DNA from 2 places in the Cupriavidus sp. HE11 genome. Region 1 is predicted to be linked to the other one. Evidence: riboswitches for the same ligand, from Rfam matches in the RefSeq annotation. Region 1 holds a riboswitch; the other holds the start of a gene.
The links. A riboswitch is a leader RNA that binds a small molecule or an ion and turns the genes downstream of it on or off. The one in region 1 is predicted to bind manganese.
Positions count from the first base shown of each region.

Region 1 (5,526 bases):
CACCGACCCCTTGCGGGCGGGCTTGTTATCGGTGGGCGCGGGCAGGGCGTCGGCGGCGGCAATCAGCTTGAGATTCTTGGACATGCTGGGCACTCGTAAAAGCAGGGGAGGCGATGGTCAGCGATCGTAGCGAGCCGTTCACACATCAACATCAAGGGTCTTGATATCGATCATTTGGCTTCGCCGATCTAAAAATTGTTGACAATTATTTGGATATGCAAGCACCATTGTCAACAAAACCGACCCAGGTTTTCGACAACTACGGGTATTTACCGAGTTGTCATCAGGATAGGGCAGGCGCATTGTCGCCTCGCACCAATCCAGCGCCGGGATGCGTTGAAACACGTACCGAGCGGGCACCATTTCCCACAAATGGTGCTAGTGAAGGCAGCGGCGCCCCTCACAACCCACACTCCAAAGGAAGAACAGGATGGGACGCTTGACCACTCACGTTCTCGACACTGCCGCCGGTACGCCCGGTGCCGGCATGTCGGTTACCCTGCATAAAATTGTCGACAATCGTCGCGAGACCCTGAAGTCGATCCAGACCAACCACGACGGCCGTGCCGACCAGCCCCTGCTGGAAGGCGCCGACCTGCAGCCTGGCGTCTACGAACTCGATTTCGGCGCTGGCGCCTACTTCCGTGCCCAGGGCGTGAAACTGCCCGAGCCGGCATTCCTTGATGTGGTGACGCTGCGTTTCGGCATTGCCGACACGAACGCGCACTACCACGTGCCCCTGCTGGTGTCGCCGTGGTCGTACTCGACCTACCGCGGCAGCTGAGTCAAGGCGGACGGGAACAAGGAGACAAGTCATGGAAGGCTACATTCTCGACTGGGCCAATCTGCTGTTGCGTTGGCTGCACGTCATCACGGCGATCGCCTGGATCGGTTCGTCGTTCTATTTCGTCTGGCTGGACAACAGCCTGACGCGTCCCATCGATACCGGGCTGAAGGACAAGGGCGTCGACGGCGAACTGTGGGCCGTGCACGGTGGCGGCTTCTACAACCCGCAGAAGTACCTGACCGCGCCGAAGTCGCTGCCCGAGAACCTGCACTGGTTCTACTGGGAGTCGTACTCCACGTGGATGAGCGGCTTTGCGCTGCTGGTGGTGCTGTACCTGTTCAACGCCAGCACGTTCCTGATCGACAAGAACGTCTACGACATGTCCCCCGGCGCTGCCGTGGGCTTTGCCGTGACGTACCTGATCGTCGGCTGGGTGGTCTATGACGCGATCTGCCGCATCTTCGGCAAGAGCGACCGGACCGTGGGCATCCTGGTGGCCGTGTATGTGGCCGTGGCAGCCTTCGTGGCCTGCCATATTTTTGCGGGCCGTGCGGCATTCCTGCTGACCGGCGCGATGATCGCCACGATCATGAGCGCGAACGTGCTGTTCTGGATCATCCCGGGTCAGCGCAAGGTGGTGGCGGCACTGAAGGCCGGCCAGCCGGTGGACCCGATCCACGGCAAGCGCGGCAAGCAGCGCAGCGTGCACAACACGTACTTCACGCTGCCGGTGCTGTTCGCGATGCTGTCCAACCACTACAGCATGACGTACGCGGCCAAGAACAACTGGCTGGTGCTGATCATGGTGATGCTGGCTGGCGTGATGATCCGTCAGTTCTTCATCCTGAAGCACAAGGGCAAGATCAACATCGCGTGGCCGGCCGCCGGTGTGGCATGCCTGGGCCTGGTGGCATTCCTGATCGCCCCGCAGCCGCGTCCGCAAGTCGCCAAGAGCGCCGACGGCGACGCCGCCGCGACGGCCGTGAGCTTCGTGAAGGTGCAGGAAATCATGAACACGCGCTGCGTGCAGTGCCATGCCGAGCAGCCGAAGATGATGCCGACGGCCGCCAAGGGCATCAAGCTCGACAGCGCCGACGGTATCAAGTCGCACGCCCAGCTGATCTACCAGCAGGCCGTGCAGCAGAAGGCCATGCCGCTGGGTAACGTCACCCAGATCACGGACGACGAACGTGCCCTGCTGGGCCAGTGGTTCGAGGGCGGCGCAAAGACGACCAACTAATTTGACCGGGCATCGGTGATCGACGGTCCGGAGGCTGCGCAGTCAGCAGCCGGCTGTACCGGACCGGCGAGGGTTTGAGCGGGGCTTCGGCCCCGTTTTTTTATTTGTGCTGCCGATGCGGCATCAGCCGCCCACGTTGAACAGTGCCAACAGGCCCAGCACCAGGAAGATGGCCGCGGCAATCTTGTGGACCAGCGCGATCGGCATCTTGTTGGCGAAGCGGTCGCCCAGCAGCACGGCCGGTGCATTGGCCAGCATCATGCCGAACGTGGTGCCGGCAACCACGGCCAGCACTTCGCCATGGAAGCGGGCTGCCAGGGCTACGGTGGCGATCTGCGTCTTGTCGCCCATCTCGGCAAAGAAGAACGCGACGATCGTGGTGCCCAGGATGCCCAGCGCGCCCTTGACCGGCTTGGCTTCCTCCGCGTCGTCGAGCTTGTCGGGAATCAGCATCCAGCCTGCCATCGCGATAAAGCCAAGGCCAAGAATCCAGCGCAGCAGGTTGGCGCCCAGCACGCCGGTAATCCAGCCGCCCAGCGCGCCGGCAAAGCCGTGGTTGACCAGGGTGGCGATCAGGATGCCAACGATGATGGGGAGGGGCTTGCGATACCGCGCGGCCAGCACGAGCGACAGCAGCTGCGTCTTGTCGCCCATTTCGGCGAGCGCGACGATACCTGTGGAGACGAGGAACGATTCCATTTTTATAGGTGCAATAACCGGGCCGCAAACGCATCTCGCGAGATGCCAATGACACACACCTTTCCCGGCCCGGCCAGAAAGGTATGGTCATCGGTCTCGCCAGGCGCCGGACACAAGGTCCTGGGCTGCGCACGCCATAACCGCCTGCCGAACCGGCATTTGGTCAAGTCTGTTGACGTACGCCCCTGTCTTCCGGGTGCCGCATTGCGCGGCGCGGTGAGATCAGGGCGGCTACTCCCCAATGGAAGTTCGCATTTTAGCCAGACCGATGGGTAATGTCCATCAATCTGGCTTTTTTGCGATGTCTTTGCAAATGATTCTCAGGCCGGGACCGGGCTGTTCTCGCTGGTCTGGCGACCGCGGAAATCGGTCCAGCACAGGGCCTTGAAGTCGTAGAGCTTGCAGTGGCGCGCGGTCTGGAAGTACCAGCGCCACGAGAAGTTCTCGATGATGATGCGGCCCGGCAGCGCGTGTTCGAGCAGCGCCTGCGCGCGCTTGAGCTGGTACAGCGGCACGCTCATGTCCACGTGGTGAGCCGTGTGTTCCATGATGTGATGTAGTGCCGCGCCAATGCCCATGCCGAAGCGCAGGTGCACGGTCGTCGACACGAACGGCTGGGCCTTGGCCCACATCGGCTTGGTGTCGTACCAGGCCACGCTCGTATGCGTGTGATGGACGTAGAGTACAAAGCCGACCGTGGTATTCCAGACCAGGAATGGCAGCACGAAACCGGTGCCGATCATCAGCAGCACGGACTGGTCCGTGGCGATGGCCAGCCAGGCCAGCGCGCCAATCCACAGCGCGCCGAACGCGGCCACCAGCGTGCAGTCCCACATGAAGATCGGGCGGCGCGTGGCCATCTGGCGCTTGCTCGGGAAGAACAGCTTGAACCACCAGATCTCGATCAGGTAGTACAGCCCGGCGCCAACGCCGTTGCGGTAGATGCGCTCCATCACACGGCGGCGGCGCGGCAGCGCGCGGAATTCCTCGAGCGAGTAGGGCGCCCAGACGAAGTCGAAGCCTTTCAGGTTGGTGTAGCCGTGATGCACGACGTTATGGCCCACTTCCCACAGGCTGTAAGGCGTCAGCGAGGGCAGGAAGGTCAGCCGGCCCAGCCATTTGTTCAGGCTGCGGTTGTCGGTCAGGCTCTGGTGGCAGGCGTCGTGGCCGATGATGAACAGCCGCGCGATGATCAGGCCGGCCAGCACGCCCAGGCCCACCTTGGCCCACCACGCCGACAGCAGCACCACGCCGGCCAGCACGGCCGCGAACAGCGCGTAGTCGAACGCGAACAGCATCAGCGCGCGTGGCGTGCTGCGGCGGCCCAGCGGGATCAGCCAGCTGCGGATGGTCTTGCGATTGGGGAACGGCGCCTCGAAGGCGATGGGTTCCGGCAGCGGAGCGTTGCCGGCAGGGCGGGTCTGGTGAGTCTGGCGGGCTTGGCCGGGGGCGGCCGCCGCGCCGATGTCTTGAGCATCGGCAGCGGAAAGGGTGTCGGATCGGGCAGTCATCGATGGTCCAGCGAGTCGGAATGCGGTGGCGCCCAGTCTTCGAGGGCGCACGGATGCGACAGGCTAGAAGGGTTTGATGACGATTGTGTTGATTCCGGTCAATACATGGCCTCTAAAAGGGGCTTTCCGTTCGCATGCGCCCGGAAAGCCCCTTGCCGGCAAGGCCGTGTGGTCAGGCTGCCACCGGCACGTCGGCCGTCTCCTCGCCCATGATGTAGACGCTGTCGATCACGCGGTCGTCGCCCAGCATCGCAAACGCGAACAATTGCTCCTCCAGCGTTTCCGAGCGGTGGCTGCGGCGCGCGATCAGCGGCGTGGCCTCGGGGTCCAGCACCAGGAAATCGGCCTCGCAGCCCGGCTCGAAGCTGCCGATGCGGTCCTGCCAGCCCAGTGCCTCGGCCGCCGCACGCGTGGCCAGGTAGAACATGCGCAGCGCGGTCAGGTGATAGCCGCCCATGCGCGCCACCTTGTGGGCCGCGTTCATCGTGCGGAACATCGAGAACGACGTGCCGCCGCCCACGTCGGTGGCCAGTGTCACGTTCAGGCGGTTGGCGTCGGACTGGTGGAAGTCATAGAAGCCGCTGCCCAAGAACAGGTTCGACGTGGGGCAGTGCGCCACGGCCGCGCCGCTGTCGGCCAGCCGGCGGCGATCCTCGGGGTCGAGGTAGATCGCGTGCCCATAGAACGCGCCCGGACGCAGCAGGTTGTAGCGGTCGTAGACGTCCAGGTAGCTGCGGGCGTCGGGGAACAGCTCGGCCACCCATTTCACCTCGTCGCGGTTCTCGGCCACGTGCGTCTGGATAAAGACATCGTCGTGGGCGCGGGCCAGTTCGCCGCAGGCGGCCAGCTGCGCTTCCGTGGACGTCGGCGCAAAGCGCGGCGTGATCGCGTAGGCCAGGCGATCCTTGCCGTGCCATTTCGAAATCAGGTCGGCCGACTCGCGCGCGCCGGACTCGGCCGTGTCGCGCAGGAATTCGGGGCAGTTGCGATCCATCATCACCTTGCCGGTGATCATGCGCATGTTGCGCGCCTGGCTGGCCGCGAACAGGCCGTCGGCCGAGGCGGCATGCACGGTGCTCCAGACCATGGCCGTGGTGGTGCCGTTGCGCAGCAGTTCGTCGGTGAAAAAGTCGGCCACGCCGCGCGCATAGGCGGCGTCGCTGAAGCGGCGTTCCTCGGGGAACGTGTAGGTATCGAGCCAGTGCAGCAGGCCCGGCGACGGCGACGCGATGATATCGGTCTGCGGATAGTGGATGTGCGTGTCGATGAAGCCCGGCACGATCAGCTTG
Region 1 is NZ_CP184464.1:2,901,244-2,906,769, forward strand. Features, by position in the region: gene ACOABP_RS13455 (GntR family transcriptional regulator) at 1-84, opposite strand, end outside; gene uraH (hydroxyisourate hydrolase) at 431-784, shown strand; gene ACOABP_RS13465 (urate hydroxylase PuuD) at 816-2,027, shown strand; gene ACOABP_RS13470 (TMEM165/GDT1 family protein) at 2,151-2,726, opposite strand; yybP-ykoY riboswitch at 2,757-2,978, opposite strand; gene ACOABP_RS13475 (fatty acid desaturase) at 3,047-4,237, opposite strand; gene guaD (guanine deaminase) at 4,410-5,526, opposite strand, start outside.

Region 2 (5,526 bases), on a different replicon from region 1:
GATCGACACGCCCGCCAGCATCGGCACTGCCACGCTGGACACTGCGTGCCGGATGATGGCCGGACGCAGCGCCGGATCGGTGTGCCGCGCGCTGGCCCGTGCCAGCCCCGATTCGATATTCTCGACCACCACCACGGCGGCATCGACCAGCATGCCCAGCGCAATGGCAAGGCCGCCCAGGCTCATGAGGTTGGCCGTCAGGCCCACGTAGCGCATCATCAGGAACGTGGCGAGCAGCGACAGCGGCAGCGTGGCCGCCACCACCAGTGCCGCCCGCAGGCCGCCCAGGAACAGGTACAGCGTGACGATCACCAGCAGGCTGGCCTCCACCAGCGCGCGCACCACCGTATTCGCCGCGCGGGACACCAGTTCGCCCCGGTCGTAGAACACCTTCGTGGTCATGCCCTTGGGCAGACTCGGCGCCAGTTCGTCGAGCTTGTCCTGCACGGCCTTGACGACCTTTGACGCATCGGCGCCACGCAAGGCCAGCACCAGGCCCTGCACCGCCTCGCCCTTGCCGTCCATCGACACCGCACCGTTGCGCGTGGTGGCGCCCAGGCCCACGGTCGCCACGTCGGCCACGGTCACCTGGGCCAGTTGCGTCCTGTCGTCGCCGGCCGGCACGACGATGCGCCGCAGGTCTTCCAGGCCCCGCACGCCGCCTTCCACGCGCACCACCCAGGTTTCGTCGCCCTGCTCCACGCGCCCCGCGCCGTCGTTGCGGTTGTTGCTCTCCAGCGCGTGGCGCAACTGCTCCAGCGTCACGCCGCGCGCGCGCAGCCGGGCCGGATCGGGGATTACCTCGTAGCTGCGGACTTCGCCGCCCAGCGCATTGACATCGGCCACGCCGCTGACCGTGCGCAGCGCCGGGCGAATCACCCAGTCCAGCACCTGCCGACGCTCGGCCAGCGTATGGGTGTCGCTTTCGAGCGTGAACATGAACATCTCGCCCAGCGGCGTGGTGATCGGCGCCAGGCCACCCACCGCGTTGTCGGGCAGGTCACGCATCAGGCCGGACAGCCGCTCGGTGACCTGCTGCCGGGCCCAATACGGGTCCACGCCCTCCTCGAAGTCGACCGTCACGTCGCTAAGCCCGTACTTCGACACCGAACGCACGATGGTCTTCTGCGGAATGCCCAGCAGTTCTTGCTCGATTGGCGTGGATACGCGCTGCTCCACCTCCTCGGGCGTCATGCCGGGGATCTTGAGAATGACCTTGACCTGCGTCGGGGCGATATCGGGAAAGGCATCGATGGGCAGGTTGGCATAGGCCCACGCGCCCACGAACGCGAGCACGGCGGCCGCGATCAGCACCAGCACGCGCTGGCGCAAGGCAATATCAACGATTCTGGCCAGCATCATTGGCCTCCGACCAGCATGCCCTTGAGCGCGCCGATGCCCGCCACGGCCACCCGGGCGTTGGCCGGCAGCGCGCCACGCACGGTGGCAAAGGCATCGTCCGTGGCATCGACCGTCACCGGGTGGTAGACCACGCCGTCCTTGACCGCCACGAATACCCCGGCCTTGCCCTGCGTGTAGGTCAGCGCAGCCACCGGCACGCGCAGGCGCACGCCGGACTGGCTTGCCGTGCCCGATCCCAGATGGACGACCACGCCAACGCTCTCGCCCGCCTGCAGGCTGCCGCGCGTATCCAGCGTGGCGCGGATACGCACCGCACCGGTGCCGTCGCTGGACGGCACCACGCCGGCCACCTTGCCGGCGGCGCCGCGCTGGCGCACTTCCACGCGCGCGCCGCCACGGATCGTCGGCACGTCGCGGCCGACCAGCAGGTCGAGTTCCAGGGCATCGGGATCGACGATGCGGAACAGCGGTGCCGACGCATCGACGCGTGTACCCGGTACCGCATGGATCTCGGCAACCAGCCCGTCGCGGCCGGCCACCATGCGCGCTTCGCCACGCGGGCCCACGCCGATGCCGGCCGCCGCCATCTCGGCCTCGCGTGCCCGCACCGCCGCGCCGGCTTCGCGCGCACGCGCCTGGGTGGTCTCCCAGCGGCTGCCGGCGATGATGCCGTCGTCATGTAGCTGGCGGTCGCGCTTGAGCGCCAGCTGGGCCAGTTCGGCCTGCGACCGGGCCTCGGCCAGCGCACGGCTGGCTTCGAACATCTGCGGGCTGGCAAACAGCGCCAGCGGCTGGCCTTTTTTCACGGACTGGCCGATAGCGACCAGCACCTGCGACACCATGCCCGGATACGGCGCGGCCACCACGAACTGCGCGTCGGGACGCAGCACCACGCGCGCGGTAGTGCCGATCTCGATATGCGCGGCGTTCTCGGCGGCCGCGAAGCGGATACCCAGTGCCTGGGCCTGGGCGGCGCTGAGCGGCAGCGTACGTGCCTGGACTGGGGCGATACAGGTCAGCGCCGAAACCGCAAACGCGGTCAGCGCAAGACGACGACGGAAAGACATTCCTGACTCCGAAACAATGCGAGTGAAAGCCGCACGCCGCTTTCAAGTTCTCAGGCGTGCAAGGACACCGGTCAGCCCGGCGGGATCGCGGTCAGGAATAGAGAGGGGGGGCGTGCGCGGGCGGCGGGTTGCTGCTGCCGCCACGCCAGCGCAGCCGGTGTGGGGTGGCGGCGCGTACCAGTGGCCAGGCCACCCATGCGGCCAGCACCAGCAGCACGGCGCACAGGGCCAGCAGGGCCTCGATCATCGACGGATCGACATCGAGCCCCGGCCCGGCGTGGCTCAGGCCTTTTTCGACATCGATCGAGAACGGCTCGTCATCGGCGTGGGGCACGGCCTGGGCGGTGGAAGCGGCCGGTGCAGCTGCGTCGGCACCAGCCTGGGCCTTGCGCTCTTCGAGCACGATCCGGAACAGGCCCGGCATTGGAATATCCAGATGGAAGCCGGTCTGGTGCGGCGTGCCCATGTGGGCATGCAGCAGCGGACCCAGGCACTGGATCACGATCAGGATCGTCAGGAAGCCAAATCTGGCGAGAGGTGAAAGGCGCCCCATGGCGGTTCGAATCACAAGGTTGGGGCTGGCGGAGTTCGCGACCAATGACTCTATCGTCCAGTGCCAGCCCCGGCTGGTGGACGTAAAGTCAAAGGTCTCGCGAAACGGGCTTCGATTGCCGAAACCGGTTGCCGGCGCCATGGCTTGTCTGGCCAAGTATGTTGACGACGGCGCCCCCGTGGGTGGAGGCAGGCTACTCCCCTAAGACGGAGCGAATGCTAGCACGGCTTGCGCGGCGCTGCCACCGCGCCACATGCCTGCCCATCCGCCCCATCCGGCTGCTGGCGCGCGCCCTTTGGAGCCAGCTCAAGCACGGCAAAAGCCCGCGACCGGGTGCCTGACCCGCATTTCCCGACCAACCGGTAATCGCACATCCGCTGTTGCGAGGCAGCAAATCGGCTTGTAGCCGTTTCTTTAAAGATGTATCTTGAATGCATGTTTAAGAGAGGCGGACCGGCCACCCGGCTCTCCTGGATCGCAGCAATCGCAACGCTCAACATATCGGAGCCATCATGCAAGCCCCCACCCACACGCCGGCAGACCTGGACGTTCATCACAATGTCTCGGGCTTCTCGGACCGCGTCGCCCTGGCCATCACCATGACGCTGCGCTTCTTTGCCGACACCTTCTTTGCCAAGCGCTATGGCAACCGTGCCATCGTGCTGGAAACCGTGGCCGCCGTGCCGGGCATGGTCGGCGGCATGCTGGTGCACCTGCGCTGCCTGCGCTGGATGGTGGCCGACGAAGGCTGGATCCGGACGCTGCTGGACGAAGCCGAGAACGAGCGCATGCATCTGATGACGTTCATCCAGATCGCCAGGCCCAGCTGGTTCGAGCGCGTGGTGATTCTGCTGGTGCAGGCGGTCTTCTTCGTGGCCTACTTTGTCCTGTACCTGGTGTCGGCACGCACGGCGCACCGTCTGGTGGGGTACTTCGAGGAACAGGCGGTCATCAGCTACACGCTCTACCTGGCCGAAATCGATGCGGGCCGCGTGGAAAACGTTCCCGCCCCGGCCCTGGCCATCGAATACTGGAACCTGCCTGCCGATGCCCAGCTGCGTGACGTGGTCCTGGCCGTACGCGCCGATGAAGTGGGCCACCGCGACGTGAACCACGGCTTTGCCAACGCCCTGACCAGCGGCGAAACCATCAGCCAGGCCGTGTAAGCGATATCAAGCGCTTCGCCGCAAGACCGGAAAGCCCGCCTCAGGCGGGCTTTTTGCTGGTCATCGCGCAGGAGTGGTCGGGCCTGGCGCCTGCCGGGGCCTGGCGCGTGGCAGCCCAGAACACCAGTGCCGCGACGCTCACCGCCGCGCCCAGCGCGCAAACGGCAAGCCATCCGCCGGCCGCATATGCGGCAGTGGTGCCGATGGCGCCCACCCCGCTGCCCACGGCATAGAACAGCATATACATGCCGATAAGCCGGCCCGGCGCATCGGGGCGTGTCCGCGCGATCATGCTCTGGCTGGTAACGTGCAACGCCTGCCCGGCGGCATCCAGCAGCACGATTCCCACGGCCAGTATCCACAGCGACGTGTGCAGCTGCGCGAGCGGCCACCACGAAAGGATCAGCAGTGCCAGCGCCACCACGGTCGTGCGCTGTCCATGTCCGCCATCCACCCACTTGCCGGCCCGCGCAGCAGCCAGCGCACCCACCACGCCCACCAGCCCGAACGCGCCGATGGCCGTGTGAGGCAGCGAGTATGGCGGCGCGCTCAGCGGCAGCACCAGCGCGCTCCAGAAGATATTCAGCGCAGCGAACATCAGCAGCGCCAGCATGCCCCTGACCCGCAGCGTGCGCTCATGGCGCAGCAGCGCGAACATCGACAGGATCAGTTGCGGGTAGCCCACGCGCACGCGCGGCGGCGCAAGCCGTGGCAGGCGTGTCCACAGCAATATGCCCATGACAAGCATCACCAGCGCCGCCGCAAGGTAGACCCAGCGCCACCCCGCAACATCGCTGACCGCCCCGGCAAACACCCGCGCTGTCAGCAGGCCCACGAACACACCGCTCTGGGCCGCCCCGACCACCCGCCCCTGCTCGTGGGCCGACGCCGCGCTGGCGGCATAGGCCAACAGGCCCTGCGTCATCGCCGTACCCAGCAGGCCCACCGCCAGCATGCCCCCGAACAGCGCCGGTAGCGTCCGCGCCGTGGCAACCGCCACCAGTGCAACCAGCAAAGCCACCAGCTGGGTGCGCATCAGCCGGCGCCTGTCGACGAGATCGCCCAATGGCACGACAAACAGCAGCGCCAGCGCACTGCCCACCTGGGTCATCGCCACCACGCTGCCCACCACTGCCTGGTCAATCCGGAAATCGGCCGCCAATGCGTCGAGCAACGGCTGGCCGTAGTAGACATTCGCCACGCTGAACCCGGCCGATGCCGCAAACAGGGTGACCAGGCCCCTGGCCATGCCAGGCCCGCGCGGCAGCGCCCCCGCCTCGATGCGTGATCCTTCCGGCTGTCTATCCGATGTCATGGTGTCCTCATCTGGTTTCAAAATAAAACCAGTTGAATGCTAGGGCAACCAGTTTTAAAATGC
Region 2 is NZ_CP184465.1:2,000,475-2,006,000, reverse strand. Features, by position in the region: gene ACOABP_RS26365 (efflux RND transporter permease subunit) at 1-1,359, opposite strand, end outside; gene ACOABP_RS26360 (efflux RND transporter periplasmic adaptor subunit) at 1,359-2,429, opposite strand; gene ACOABP_RS26355 (hypothetical protein) at 2,521-2,982, opposite strand; yybP-ykoY riboswitch at 3,045-3,196, opposite strand; gene ACOABP_RS26350 (alternative oxidase) at 3,495-4,148, shown strand; gene ACOABP_RS26345 (MFS transporter) at 4,189-5,397, opposite strand.
Region 2: it holds a riboswitch for manganese, as region 1 does, so the genes downstream of both, ACOABP_RS26355 (hypothetical protein) here and ACOABP_RS13470 (TMEM165/GDT1 family protein) in region 1, are expected to answer to the same signal.